DNA from 2 places in the Actinoplanes missouriensis 431 genome. Region 2 is predicted to be linked to the other one. Evidence: riboswitches for the same ligand, from Rfam matches in the RefSeq annotation. Region 2 holds a riboswitch; the other holds the start of a gene.

Region 1 (5,907 bases), 1.9 Mb from region 2:
CGACACCGTGGTTTCCACGAACATCGCGGGCGCCGCCGCGGCGGTCCGGCATCTCGTCGCGCACGGCCACCGGCGGATCGCGTTCCTCGGCGACTGCCAGCGGATACCGACCGCCCGCGAACGTTTCCGCGGCTATCTGCAAGCGCTCGGCGACCGGCCCGGACCGGTGGTGCACGACATCCGCGGCGAAGCGGCCGCCGAGCGCGCCACGATCACCCTGCTACGCCGGCCCGACCCGCCGACGGCGCTCTTCACCAGTCAGAACCTGATTACCGTGGGGGCAGTCCGGGCGCTGCGTCGGCTCGGCCGGCATCACCTGGTCGCGCTCGTCGGCTTCGACGACTTCCCCCTCGCCGACCTGCTGGAACCCGCGGTCACCGTGGTGGCGCAGCACCCGGCGCGGATCGGCCGCGTGGCCGCCGGCGCCCTCTTCGAGCGCATCGACGGGCACGACGGCCCGCCGCGCGTGATCCGGGTGGCGACGACCCTCATCGCGCGAGGCAGCGGAGAAATCTCGATCTAGGGGCGGCGATTGCCGCCTTCCGCCAGAAACGACGAACCGCCCCTCCCGAGGGGAGAGGCGGTTCGGAAAACAGGTCAGAGGCTGACCGTGGGGTAGAGCGGGAACGGCGCCAGCAGCTCCGTCGCCTGCTTGCTCACCCGGTCGGACAGCGCCGGGTCCAGGGTGAACTTCGCCTTCGAGCCCTCGGCCGGGCTGGTGTTGCTGAGCACCGTGTGGATCAGCTCAGCGATCTGGTCCATCTCCGCGGCGCCGAGGCCACGGCTGGTCAGCGCCGGGGTGCCGACCCGGATGCCGGACGTGTACCACGCGCCGTTCGGGTCCGACGGGATCGCGTTGCGGTTCGTGACGATGCCGCTGTCCAGCAGCGCCTGCTCGGCCTGACGGCCGGTGATGCCGAACGGGTGCACGTCGAGCAGCACGAGGTGGTTGTCCGTGCCACCGGAGACCAGCTGCACACCACGCTTGAGCAGACCCTCGGCGAGCGCCTGGCTGTTCGAGACGATCTGCTGTGCGTACGACGAGAACTCCGGCCGGCGCGCCTCCGCGAACGCGATGGCCTTGGCCGCCATCACGTGCGGCAGCGGGCCACCGAGCACCATCGGGCAGCCACGGTCGACCTGCGACGACAGCTCCGGCTGGCAGAAGACTGCGCCACCGCGCGGTCCGCGCAGGCTCTTGTGCGTGGTGGTCGTGACGATGTGCGCGTGCGGGATCGGGTTGAAGTCACCGGTGAACACGCCACCCGCCACCAGACCGGCGAAGTGCGCCATGTCGACCATGAAGGTCGCGCCCACCTCGTCAGCGATCTCGCGCATCGCCGCGAAATTGACCTTCCGGGGGTACGCGGAATAGCCGCCCACGATCACCGCGGGCTTGAACTCCTTCGCCGTCTCCCGCAGCTTCGCGTAGTCGATCTGGCCGGTCGCCGGGTCGACGCCGTAGCTGCGCTGGTCGAACATCTTGCCGGAGATGTTCGGCCGGAACCCGTGGGTCAGGTGACCGCCGGCGTCCAGGGACATGCCGAGCAGCCGCTGGTTGCCGAACGCCTGACGAAGCTCCGCCCACTCGGCGTCGGTCAGGTCGTTGATCTGCCGCTTCTCGAACTTCTTGAGGTAGGGCACCTCGACGCGGTCGGCAAGAATGGCCCAGTAGGCCACCAGGTTCGCGTCGATGCCGGAGTGCGGCTGAACATACGCATACGGCGCGCCGAACAGGGCCTTCGCGTGCTCGACAGCGATCGACTCGATGGTGTCCACGTTCTGGCAGCCGGCGTAGAAGCGGCGGCCGATGGTGCCCTCGGCATACTTGTCGGACAGCCAGTTGCCCATCGCCAGCAGCACGGCCGGCGACGCGTAGTTCTCACTGGCGATCAGCTTCAGCGACTCGCGCTGGTCGGTGAGCTCCTGGGCGATCGCGTCGGCGATCCGGGGCTCAACCGAGCGGACCACCTCGAGCGCAGCGCGGAAAGCGGTGGATTCAGCATTCAGCTCAGCATGGTTTGAGTTAGACACAGTGGACCTCCCTATCACGTAGCGAAGAGGCCCAGGCGCACGGCAAGTCGTCGTCTCGACGGAGCCGCTCCCCGATGGTCAACCATCCGAACGCGCCAGTCACGGCCCGGGCCAAGCATACCGGCTGTCCGCACGGACCGGCGCCGTGATTTTCCTCCACCAAACAGAAAAAGGCCCACCCGGGTGACCGGGTGGGCCTTTTCTACGTTGAGTCCGGCGGCGTCCTACTCTCCCACACCCTCCCGAGTGCAGTACCATCGGCGCTGGAGGGCTTAGCTACCGGGTTCGGAATGTAACCGGGCGTTTCCCCACCGCTATGACCACCGAAACAACTGCCAACAAACCGCAACCAGCAACCCGATGAAAATCAACCGGGGTGGTTGTTCGTTTGCTGTGAATCACACAGTGGACGCAAGCGCAATGTTTAGAGTGGTTAAGCCCTCGGCCTATTAGTACCGGTCAACTCAACACGTTACCGTGCTTACATCTCCGGCCTATCAACCCAGTAGTCTCCTGGGAGCCTTACCCACTCAAGGTGGTGGGATACCTCATCTCGAAGCAGGCTTCCCGCTTAGATGCTTTCAGCGGTTATCCCTTCCGAACGTAGCCAACCAGCCGTGCCCTTGGCAGAACAACTGGCACACCAGAGGTTCGTCCGTCCCGGTCCTCTCGTACTAGGGACAGCCCTTCTCAAGTATCCAACGCGCACGGCGGATAGGGACCGAACTGTCTCACGACGTTCTAAACCCAGCTCGCGTACCGCTTTAATGGGCGAACAGCCCAACCCTTGGGACCTGCTACAGCCCCAGGATGCGACGAGCCGACATCGAGGTGCCAAACCATCCCGTCGATATGGACTCTTGGGGAAGATCAGCCTGTTATCCCCGGGGTACCTTTTATCCGTTGAGCGACACCGCTTCCACACGCAAGTGCCGGATCACTAGTCCCGACTTTCGTCCCTGCTCGACCCGTCAGTCTCACAGTCAAGCTCCCTTATGCACTTACACTCAACACCTGATTGCCAACCAGGCTGAGGGAACCTTTGGGCGCCTCCGTTACCCTTTAGGAGGCAACCGCCCCAGTTAAACTACCCACCAGACACTGTCCCTCGACCCGATCAGGGCCGCAAGTTAGATACCCAAACCCAACAGAGTGGTATTTCAACAATGCCTCCACCCGAACTGGCGTCCGAGCTTCACCGGCTCCCACCTATCCTACACAATTAAATTCGGATACCAATGTCAAGCTATAGTAAAGGTCCCGGGGTCTTTCCGTCCTGCCGCGCGTAACGAGCATCTTTACTCGTACTGCAATTTCGCCGGGCCTGTGGTTGAGACAGTGGGGAAGTCGTTACGCCATTCGTGCAGGTCGGAACTTACCCGACAAGGAATTTCGCTACCTTAGGATGGTTATAGTTACCACCGCCGTTTACTGGCGCTTAAGTTCTCCGCTTCGCCCTCACGGGCTAACAGGTCCCCTTAACGTTCCAGCACCGGGCAGGCGTCAGTCCATATACATCGTCTTACGACTTCGCATGGACCTGTGTTTTTAGTAAACAGTCGCTTCCCCCTGCTCTCTGCGGCCATACCACGCTCCACCCGCAAGGGGCTTCACGCGTCCGGCCCCCCTTCTCCCTAAGTTACGGGGGCAATTTGCCGAGTTCCTTAACCACAGTTCACCCGTCGCCTCGGTATTCTCTACCTGACCACCTGTGTCGGTTTAGGGTACGGGCCGCTCGAAGCTCGCTAGAGGCTTTTCTCGGCAGCATAGGATCAATGACTTCACCAGAACGGCTCGGCATCACGTCTCAGCCTGTATGGTGTGCGGATTTGCCTACACACCGGCCTACACGCTTACCCCGGCACAACCACCGGCCGGGCTCATCTACCTTCCTGCGTCACCCCATCGCTAAACTACTACCCACAGAGGTCCTAGTCTCCCGCATCGCCGGCCGAAGCCATTGAATTGATCAAGTAGTTAGTACTATGAGGTTCGTCTTGGGCGCTTCTACGCGGGTACGGGAATATCAACCCGTTATCCATCGACTACGCCTCTCGGCCTCGCCTTAGGCCCCGACTCACCCAGGGCGGATTAGCCTGCCCCTGGAACCCTTGGTCATCCGGCGGAAGGGGTTCTCACCCTTCATTCGCTACTCATGCCTGCATTCTCACTCGTGTAGCGTCCACGGCTGGATCACTCCGCCGCTTCACCCGCAACACGACGCTCCCCTACCCATCCACACGCTTGGGCTCAACCCCGAAAGATTGAGTCGAGCAAAGTGTGAATGCCACAGCTTCGGCGGTGTGCTTGAGCCCCGCTACATTGTCGGCGCGGAACCACTTGACCAGTGAGCTATTACGCACTCTTTAAAGGGTGGCTGCTTCTAAGCCAACCTCCTGGTTGTCCATGCGATCCCACATCCTTTTCCACTTAGCACACGCTTAGGGGCCTTAGCTGGCGATCTGGGCTGTTTCCCTCTCGACTACGAAGCTTATCCCCCGCAGTCTCACTGCCGCGCTCTCACTTACCGGCATTCGGAGTTTGGCTGATTTCAGTAAGCTTGTGGGCCCCCTAGACCATCCAGTGCTCTACCTCCGGCAAGAAACACGCGACGCTGCACCTAAATGCATTTCGGGGAGAACCAGCTATCACGGAGTTTGATTGGCCTTTCACCCCTAACCACAGGTCATCCCCCAACTTTTCAACGTTGGTGGGTTCGGTCCTCCACGTAGTCTTACCCACGCTTCAACCTGCCCATGGCTAGATCACCCCGCTTCGGGTCTAGAACATGCGACTTTGGGCGCCCTATTCAGACTCGCTTTCGCTACGGCTACCCCACACGGGTTAACCTCGCCACATGCCACTAACTCGCAGGCTCATTCTTCAAAAGGCACGCCGTCACCCCGCAGTATCACTACCGCTAAGGCTCCGACGGATTGTAGGCGAACGGTTTCAGGTACTATTTCACTCCCCTCCCGGGGTACTTTTCACCATTCCCTCACGGTACTTGTCCGCTATCGGTCACCAGGAAGTATTCAGCCTTACCAGGTGGTCCTGGCAGATTCACAGCAGATTCTAGGAGTCCGCTGCTACTCGGGAACACTGCAAAGAGGTCATAGATTTTCGCTTACGGGGCTCTCACCCTCTACGGCCGGCTTTCCCACACCGTTCAACTAACCTATAACTTTGTAACTCTTCATCAGAATGTCAGTCCTGATAAGCAGGTCCCACAACCCCGGAAATGCAACGCCTGACAGCTATGACACATATCCGGTTTAGGCTACGTCCGCTTTCGCTCGCCACTACTCACGGAATCACGGTTGTTTTCTCTTCCTACGGGTACTGAGATGTTTCACTTCCCCGCGTTCCCCTCACACACCCTATGAATTCAGGTGCGGATGACACGACATGACTCGTGCCAGGTTTCCCCATTCGGACACCCTGGGATCACAGCTAGGTTGGCAGCTCCCCCAGGCCTATCGCGGCCTCCCACGTCCTTCATCGGCTCCTGGTGCCAAGGCATCCACCGTTCGCCCTTGACAACTTAACCACAGAAAACAAGATGCTCGCGTCCACTGTGCAATTCTCAACCAACGACCAACCCACAACCATCAAGGCGCACCACCAGCAAAGCCCTCAGGCAATCGGTATGGAGCGCCAGGTCATGCCTGGCATTGAAAAACAACCACCGGCCCAGCCGGCAAGGTTGTTCTTTCAGATACCCAACAGGGTGCTTATCGCTTCCACCAGCCGCACCCGAGCTCGTTCCTGCACGCAAAGCGTGTGTACTAGAGGATTCAGGCCGTTGCCGGCTTCAGCTAACCAGTGTCTCCGCCTATGAGCTCCTCACCAACACATTCGGCTGGTGCAGGA
Region 2 (5,907 bases):
ACTGATCACGTTGTGCTGGTTGCGCCACTGGTGGCCGCCGGTCGACAGCGACAGGGCAGTGGTGCCGACCGCGAACCGCCCGAACGGCCGCAGCAGCAGCATCCCGGCCGCGGTGCGCAGCCGGGAGACCTGCATGTCCTGCCGCACGCTCCACCGCAGCTCCCCGCTCTGCAGATGGTACGAGCTGAGGGTGGCGCCGGTCTGGGCGAGCAACCGGCCGCCCTCGGTGATCGCGTAGGGCTCGCCGGGGGCGATCGGGATGCTCAGCAGCGGGGTGAGCGCCGGCGGCCGGCGCAGCGGCCCGGACGCCCCGGCGAGCAGGAGCACGAGAACGGTCAGGAGCGCCGGGGCGAACCAGGGCGACGTGGTCGGCCGCCCCGGTTGCTCATATGTCTCCGGTTCCCCGCGATCCAGCCCGAGATCGATGACGACTGGCTCACCCATCCATCCAACGTAACGGTTGGATAACGAGATCGCCCATCGGCCGATCGATCAGACCGCGGCCGTCGCCTCCCCGGCCGGAGCGGCGTCCAGGCGGGACACCGTCTCGGTCACCTCGCGGGCGACGTCCTGCGCGGTCAGGCCCAGGGCGGTGAGGATCTCGGCGCGGGTGCCGTGCGGGTGGAAGCCGACCGGCACGCCGAAGTCGCGCAGCGGCACCGCGACGCCCGCGTCCCGCAGGGCGCTCGCCACCGCGTCACCCACGCCACCGGTACGGACGCCGTCCTCCAGGGTCACCACGAGGCGGTGGGCCGCGGCCAGGCCGGTCAGCTCGATCGGCACCGGGCGGACCCAGCGCGGGTCAACGACGGTCACGCCGTACCCCTGCTCGGCGAGCCGCTCCGCGGCGTCCAGACCGAGGCCCGCGAACGAGCCGACCGCGACCAGCAGAATGTCTTTTCTCTCGTCCTCGCGCAGCACGTCGATCTGGCCGACCCGGCGCAGCGCCGGGGTGGCCGGGGCGACCGAGCCGGTCGGGAAGCGCACGATCGTCGGGCCGTCGTCGACCGCGACCGCCTCCCGCAGCTCCTCACGCAGGGTCTCGGCGTCCCGCGGGGCGGCGATCCGCAGGCCCGGCACCACGCCGAAGACGCTCATGTCCCACATGCCGTAGTGGCTCGGCCCGTCCGGCCCGGTGATCCCGGCCCGGTCCAGCACGAACGTCACCGGCAGCCGGTGCATCGCCACGTCGAGCAGCACCTGGTCGAACGCGCGGTTCAGGAACGTGGCGTAGACCGCCACCACCGGGTGCAGCCCGCCCATCGCCAGGCCGGCCGCGCTCGTCGCCGCGTGCTGCTCGGCGATGCCCACGTCGTAGGTCCGCTCCGGGTACTTCTTCGCCAGCGCGGCGATGCCGGTCGGCTCGGCCATCGCGGCGGTGATACCCACCACGTCCGGCCGCTCGTCGGCGATCCGGACCAGCTCCTCGGAGAAGACCTTCGTCCACTTCAGCGACGGCTTCGCGGTCAGCGCGCCGGTCTGCGGGTCGAACGCGCCCGGACCGTGCAGGCAGTCCGCCTCGTCCTGCTCGGCGGGGAGGTAACCGTAGCCCTTGCGGGTCACCGCGTGCACGATCACCGGGGCGTTGAAGCCCTTGGCGCGGCGCAGCGCCGACTCCATCGCCTGCTGGTCGTGGCCGTCCACCGGCCCGATGTACTTCAGGCCGAGGTCCTCGAACATCGGCTGCGGGCTGACCGCGTCCTTGATGCCCTTCTTGACCGCGTGCAGCACCTCGAAGACCGGCTTGCCCACCACGGGCGTCTGGCCCAGCGCGTCCTTGACCAGGTCGAGCACCTTCTCGTAGCCCGGGTTCAGCCGCAGCGTGGAGAGGTGGTCGGCCAGGCCGCCGATGGTCGGCGCGTACGACCGGCCGTTGTCGTTGACGACGATGACCAGCCGGTTCTTCGTGGCGGCGATGTTGTTCAACGCCTCCCAGCACATGCCACCGGTCAGCGCGCCGTCGCCGACCACGGCCACCACGTGCCGCTCCTCGCCGCGCAGCGCGAACGCCTTGGCCAGGCCGTCGGCGTAGGACAGGGCGGTGGAGGCGTGCGAGTTCTCGATCAGGTCGTGCTCGCTCTCGGCCTGGCTCGGGTAGCCGGTGAGGCCACCCCGCTGGCGCAGCAGGTCGAAGCCGTCCTGACGGCCGGTCACCATCTTGTGCACGTACGACTGGTGGCCGGTGTCGAAGAGGATCTTGTCGCGCGGTGAGTCGAAGACACGGTGCATCGCGAGGGTCATCTCGACCACGCCGAGGTTCGGACCGAGGTGGCCGCCGGTCCGCGACACCTTGGCGACGAGGAAGTCACGAATCTCGGCCGCGAGCAGGGTCAGCTGCTCCGGGGTCAGTCGCTTGAGATCACCGGGCTCGGTGATGCTCGCCAGCAGGCCGGCCGGGGTCGAGGGGGAGTCGCTCATGAGGGAGCAGTCTATCGGTGCTCCGCCGTGGCGCACCTTACGCGAACGGCCGATGCCGATCCTCCACACAACCTCCACATCCTCGCAACCGGTCACCCCGGCTGGCCGGCCGTACCGATGGTCGGGCATCCTGGAGGTCACGCAGCGACTGGCGGCACGGGGATGGTTCAACCATCGGGGAGCTCGTTGCGGAGAGTCGACCGCCTGGGCTCCCGCGGGGGTCACGCGTATGTCCGCTCGTCTTCTTCCCGGCGCTCCCGTCGCCGAGTCCGTGCTCGCCGACGTCCGGCAGCGGGTCGCCGCGCTCAAGGACCGCGGCGTCCAGCCGAGCCTCGCCACCATCCTGGTCGGCGACGACGACGCCAGCGCCGGTTACATCCGGATCAAACAGAAGCAGGCCGCCGAGCTGGGCTTCTCCTCCCCGCACGAGCACCTCAGCGGCGACGTCACGCAGGCCGACCTGCTCCGGGTGATCGCCGGCTTCAACGACGACAAGGACGTGCACGGCGTCCTCATCCAGTACCCGATCCCGGCCCACCTGGACTACGACGCGGCGCTGCAGACGCTCGACCCCGACAAGGACGTCGACGGCATGCACCCGCTCAACATGGGCCGGCTCGCGGTCGGGCTGCCCGGGCCGCTGCCGTGCACCCCGGCCGGCATCGAGGCGCTGCTCGCCTTCCACGGCGTCGAGATCTCCGGTCGCGAGGTCGTCATCCTCGGCCGCGGTGCCACGCTGGGCCGCCCGCTTGCCATGCTGCTCGCCCAGAAACGCCCCACCGCGAACGCCGCCGTCACCGTGGTGCACACCGGCGTGAAGGACTGGCCGCGCTACACCCAGCGCGCCGAGATCCTGATCGCCGCCGCCGGCGTACCAGGCATCATCCAGCCCGAGCACGTGAAGCCGGGGGCCGTGGTGATCGGCGCGGGCGTGCGTTACGAGGGCCGCCGCCTGCTCCCGGACGTCGACGAGTCCTGCGCCGAGGTGGCGGGCGCCATCACCCCCCGCGTCGGCGGCGTCGGCCCGACCACGGTCGCGATGCTCTTCCGCAACGCGGTGAGCGCCGCCGAACGCGCCGGCTGAGCCAGCTGGCTCCGCTTCGCGGCAAAACGGCCTTTTGACCCGGTGAGTTGGCCGTTGGTTTCCCGCCACCCGCACACCCCGCGGGCGTCGGCAAACCAGCGTCCAACTCACCGGCGGCGTTTTGCGGGTCGCCCCCCTGCTTACGTGCTCTTGCCGAGACTGAACGTCAGGGTGGGTGGGGGTGATCACACCCGGTGCAGGAGGGCCACGCACTCCACGTGCTGGGTCATCGGGAAGCAGTCGAAGGCTCTGATCTCGACCGGGGCCCAGCCCTCGGCCCGGAAGGTCTTCAGGTCCCGGGCCAGGGCTGCCGGGTCGCAGGCGACGTAGGCGACGGCCCGCGGGGTGGCTGCGGCCACCGCGCGGACGACCTTGGCGCCGGCGCCGGCCCGGGGTGGGTCGAGGACGACGAGGTCGACCGGGGCGGTCAGGCGGCGGCGGGAGAGGGCCGCGTCGACCTTGGCCTCGACCACCTCGACCTCGGGGAGGCCGGCCAGGTTCCGGCGGGCCGCGGCGACGCCCGCCGGTGACGACTCGACCACGGTGGTCCGCGCTCCGGTGCGGGCTGCCAGGGCCGCCGCGAAGAGGCCGGCGCCGCCGTACAGATCCCAGGAGACCTCGCCCCGCGCCGGCTCCAGCATCGTCAGCACCGCGTCCACCAGCGTGTCGGCGGCGGCCGGGTGGATCTGCCAAAACCCTTCCGGGGGTACGGCCCAGGCCCGCCCTCCGGCGATCTCGGTCACCTCGCCCGGACCGGAGAGGCGGGTCAGCGTGCCACCGGCCGGGGCGTCGCCGAGATCGTCCGCCGCCGTGCCGCCGGACGATCCGGCCGGGCGGGCCAGCACCGCGACGTCGCCGCCGGTGGAGGCGACCACCTGCAGCGCGTCCGCGTCCGGCCAGGTGCGGGACAGCAGGTCGAGCTCCTGGACGGCGGGGTGGGCGATCACACAGCGGTCGATCGGGACGACCTGGTGCGACCGGTGCTGGAGCAGGCCGGGGCGGTCGAGGGCGTCGATCGCGTAACGGACCCGGCTGCGCCATCCGAGCAGTCGCTCCGCGTCCGGTTCGGCCCGGTCACCGGAGGTGGCGGGACGGTCGGGTGCGGTGGGCAACGGCTCCACGCGTACAAAAATCTTGTCTTGATCTTCGGGGTTGATCCCGGCCAGGCGGGTGAGCTGGTCGCGGACCACGTCGGCTTTCCAGCGCAGCTGCGCGTCGGCGGAGACATGCTGCAGGTCACAGCCACCGCAGCCGCCCGGGTGAGCGAACGCGCAGGGCGGGGTGACCCGGTCCGGCGACGGCTCGTGGACCTCCACCGCGTCGGCGCGCAGGTAACCCTTGTGCAGCTCGGTGATCTCGGCGGTGACCCGCTCGCCCGGCAGCGCGTGCCGGACGAAGATCACTCGGCCGTGCGGGCCGCCGAGCCGGGCCACGCAGTGCCCGCCGTGCGCCGGAGCGCCCACGGTCACCTCGACCCGGTCACCCTCGACAAGATCGTCGGTCATCTCGTAGCTCTCGATCATGAGGACTCACCCGGTCCGGGCTGGTCGGCGGGTGGCTCGCTGCGGTTGCGCGGACCCCGCGCCGGCGCCCGGGTCAGGCCGCGGTCCAGGCGGTCCAGGTCACGGTCCTGGCTGGACCGCAACTGCCAGGGCACGCTGGTGACCATCACGCCGGGCTCGAAGAGCAGCCGGCCCTTGATCCGCAGAGCGCTCTGGTTGTGCAACAGATTCTCCCACCAGCGGCCGACCACGTATTCCGGAACGAAGACGGTGACCACGTCCCGGGGCGAGGCCCGGCGCACGCTCTTCACGAAGTCGATGATCGGACGGGTGATCTCCCGGTACGGCGAGTCGACGACGGTCAGCGGCACCGGGATCTGCCGGCGCTCCCACTCCGCCTGGATGGCCCGGGTGTCCTGGTCGTCGACGTTCACGGTGACCGCGGTGATCGAGTCCGGGCGGGTGGCCTGGGCGTAGGCGACCGCGCGCAGCGTCGGCTGGTGCACCTTGCTGACCAGCACCACGGCGTGGTTGCGGGACGGCAGGATGGGCCGCTCGTCGGTCGGCTTGAGCTCCTCGGCGACCCGTGTGTAGTGCCGGTGGATGGCGAGCATGACGCCGTAGATGACCACCATGGCGGCGATCGCGATCCACGCGCCGAGCAGGAACTTGGTGATCAGCACCACGATCAGGACCGCGCCGGTGAGCACCATGCCGAACGTGTTGATCGCCCGGGAGCGGATCATCTGCCGCCGGCGCTCCGGATCACGCTGGGTCCGCAGCAGCCGGTTCCAGTGCCGGATCATGCCGGCCTGGGACAGCGTGAACGACACGAAGACGCCCACGATGTAGAGCTGGATCAGCTTGGTGACCTCGGCGTGGAACGCCACGATCAGCACCATC

Evidence for each region. Region 2 has a riboswitch for ZMP and ZTP ahead of AMIS_RS33725 (bifunctional 5,10-methylenetetrahydrofolate dehydrogenase/5,10-methenyltetrahydrofolate cyclohydrolase). Riboswitches for the same ligand answer to the same signal wherever they lie in the genome.
Region 1: another riboswitch for ZMP and ZTP. It lies ahead of AMIS_RS02360 (glycine hydroxymethyltransferase); the one in region 2 lies ahead of AMIS_RS33725 (bifunctional 5,10-methylenetetrahydrofolate dehydrogenase/5,10-methenyltetrahydrofolate cyclohydrolase).

Annotation. Positions count from the first base shown of each region.
Region 1 is NC_017093.1:496,684-502,590, reverse strand. It holds gene AMIS_RS02365 (LacI family DNA-binding transcriptional regulator) at 1-523, shown strand, start outside; gene AMIS_RS02360 (glycine hydroxymethyltransferase) at 598-2,034, opposite strand; ZMP/ZTP riboswitch at 2,057-2,147, opposite strand; rRNA gene rrf (5S ribosomal RNA) at 2,246-2,362, opposite strand; rRNA gene AMIS_RS02350 (23S ribosomal RNA) at 2,464-5,584, opposite strand.
Region 2 is NC_017093.1:7,413,723-7,419,629, forward strand. It holds gene AMIS_RS33715 (outer membrane protein assembly factor BamB family protein) at 1-444, opposite strand, end outside; gene dxs (1-deoxy-D-xylulose-5-phosphate synthase) at 493-2,418, opposite strand; ZMP/ZTP riboswitch at 2,553-2,635, shown strand; gene AMIS_RS33725 (bifunctional 5,10-methylenetetrahydrofolate dehydrogenase/5,10-methenyltetrahydrofolate cyclohydrolase) at 2,648-3,502, shown strand; gene AMIS_RS33730 (class I SAM-dependent RNA methyltransferase) at 3,688-5,025, opposite strand; gene AMIS_RS33735 (APC family permease) at 5,022-5,907, opposite strand, start outside.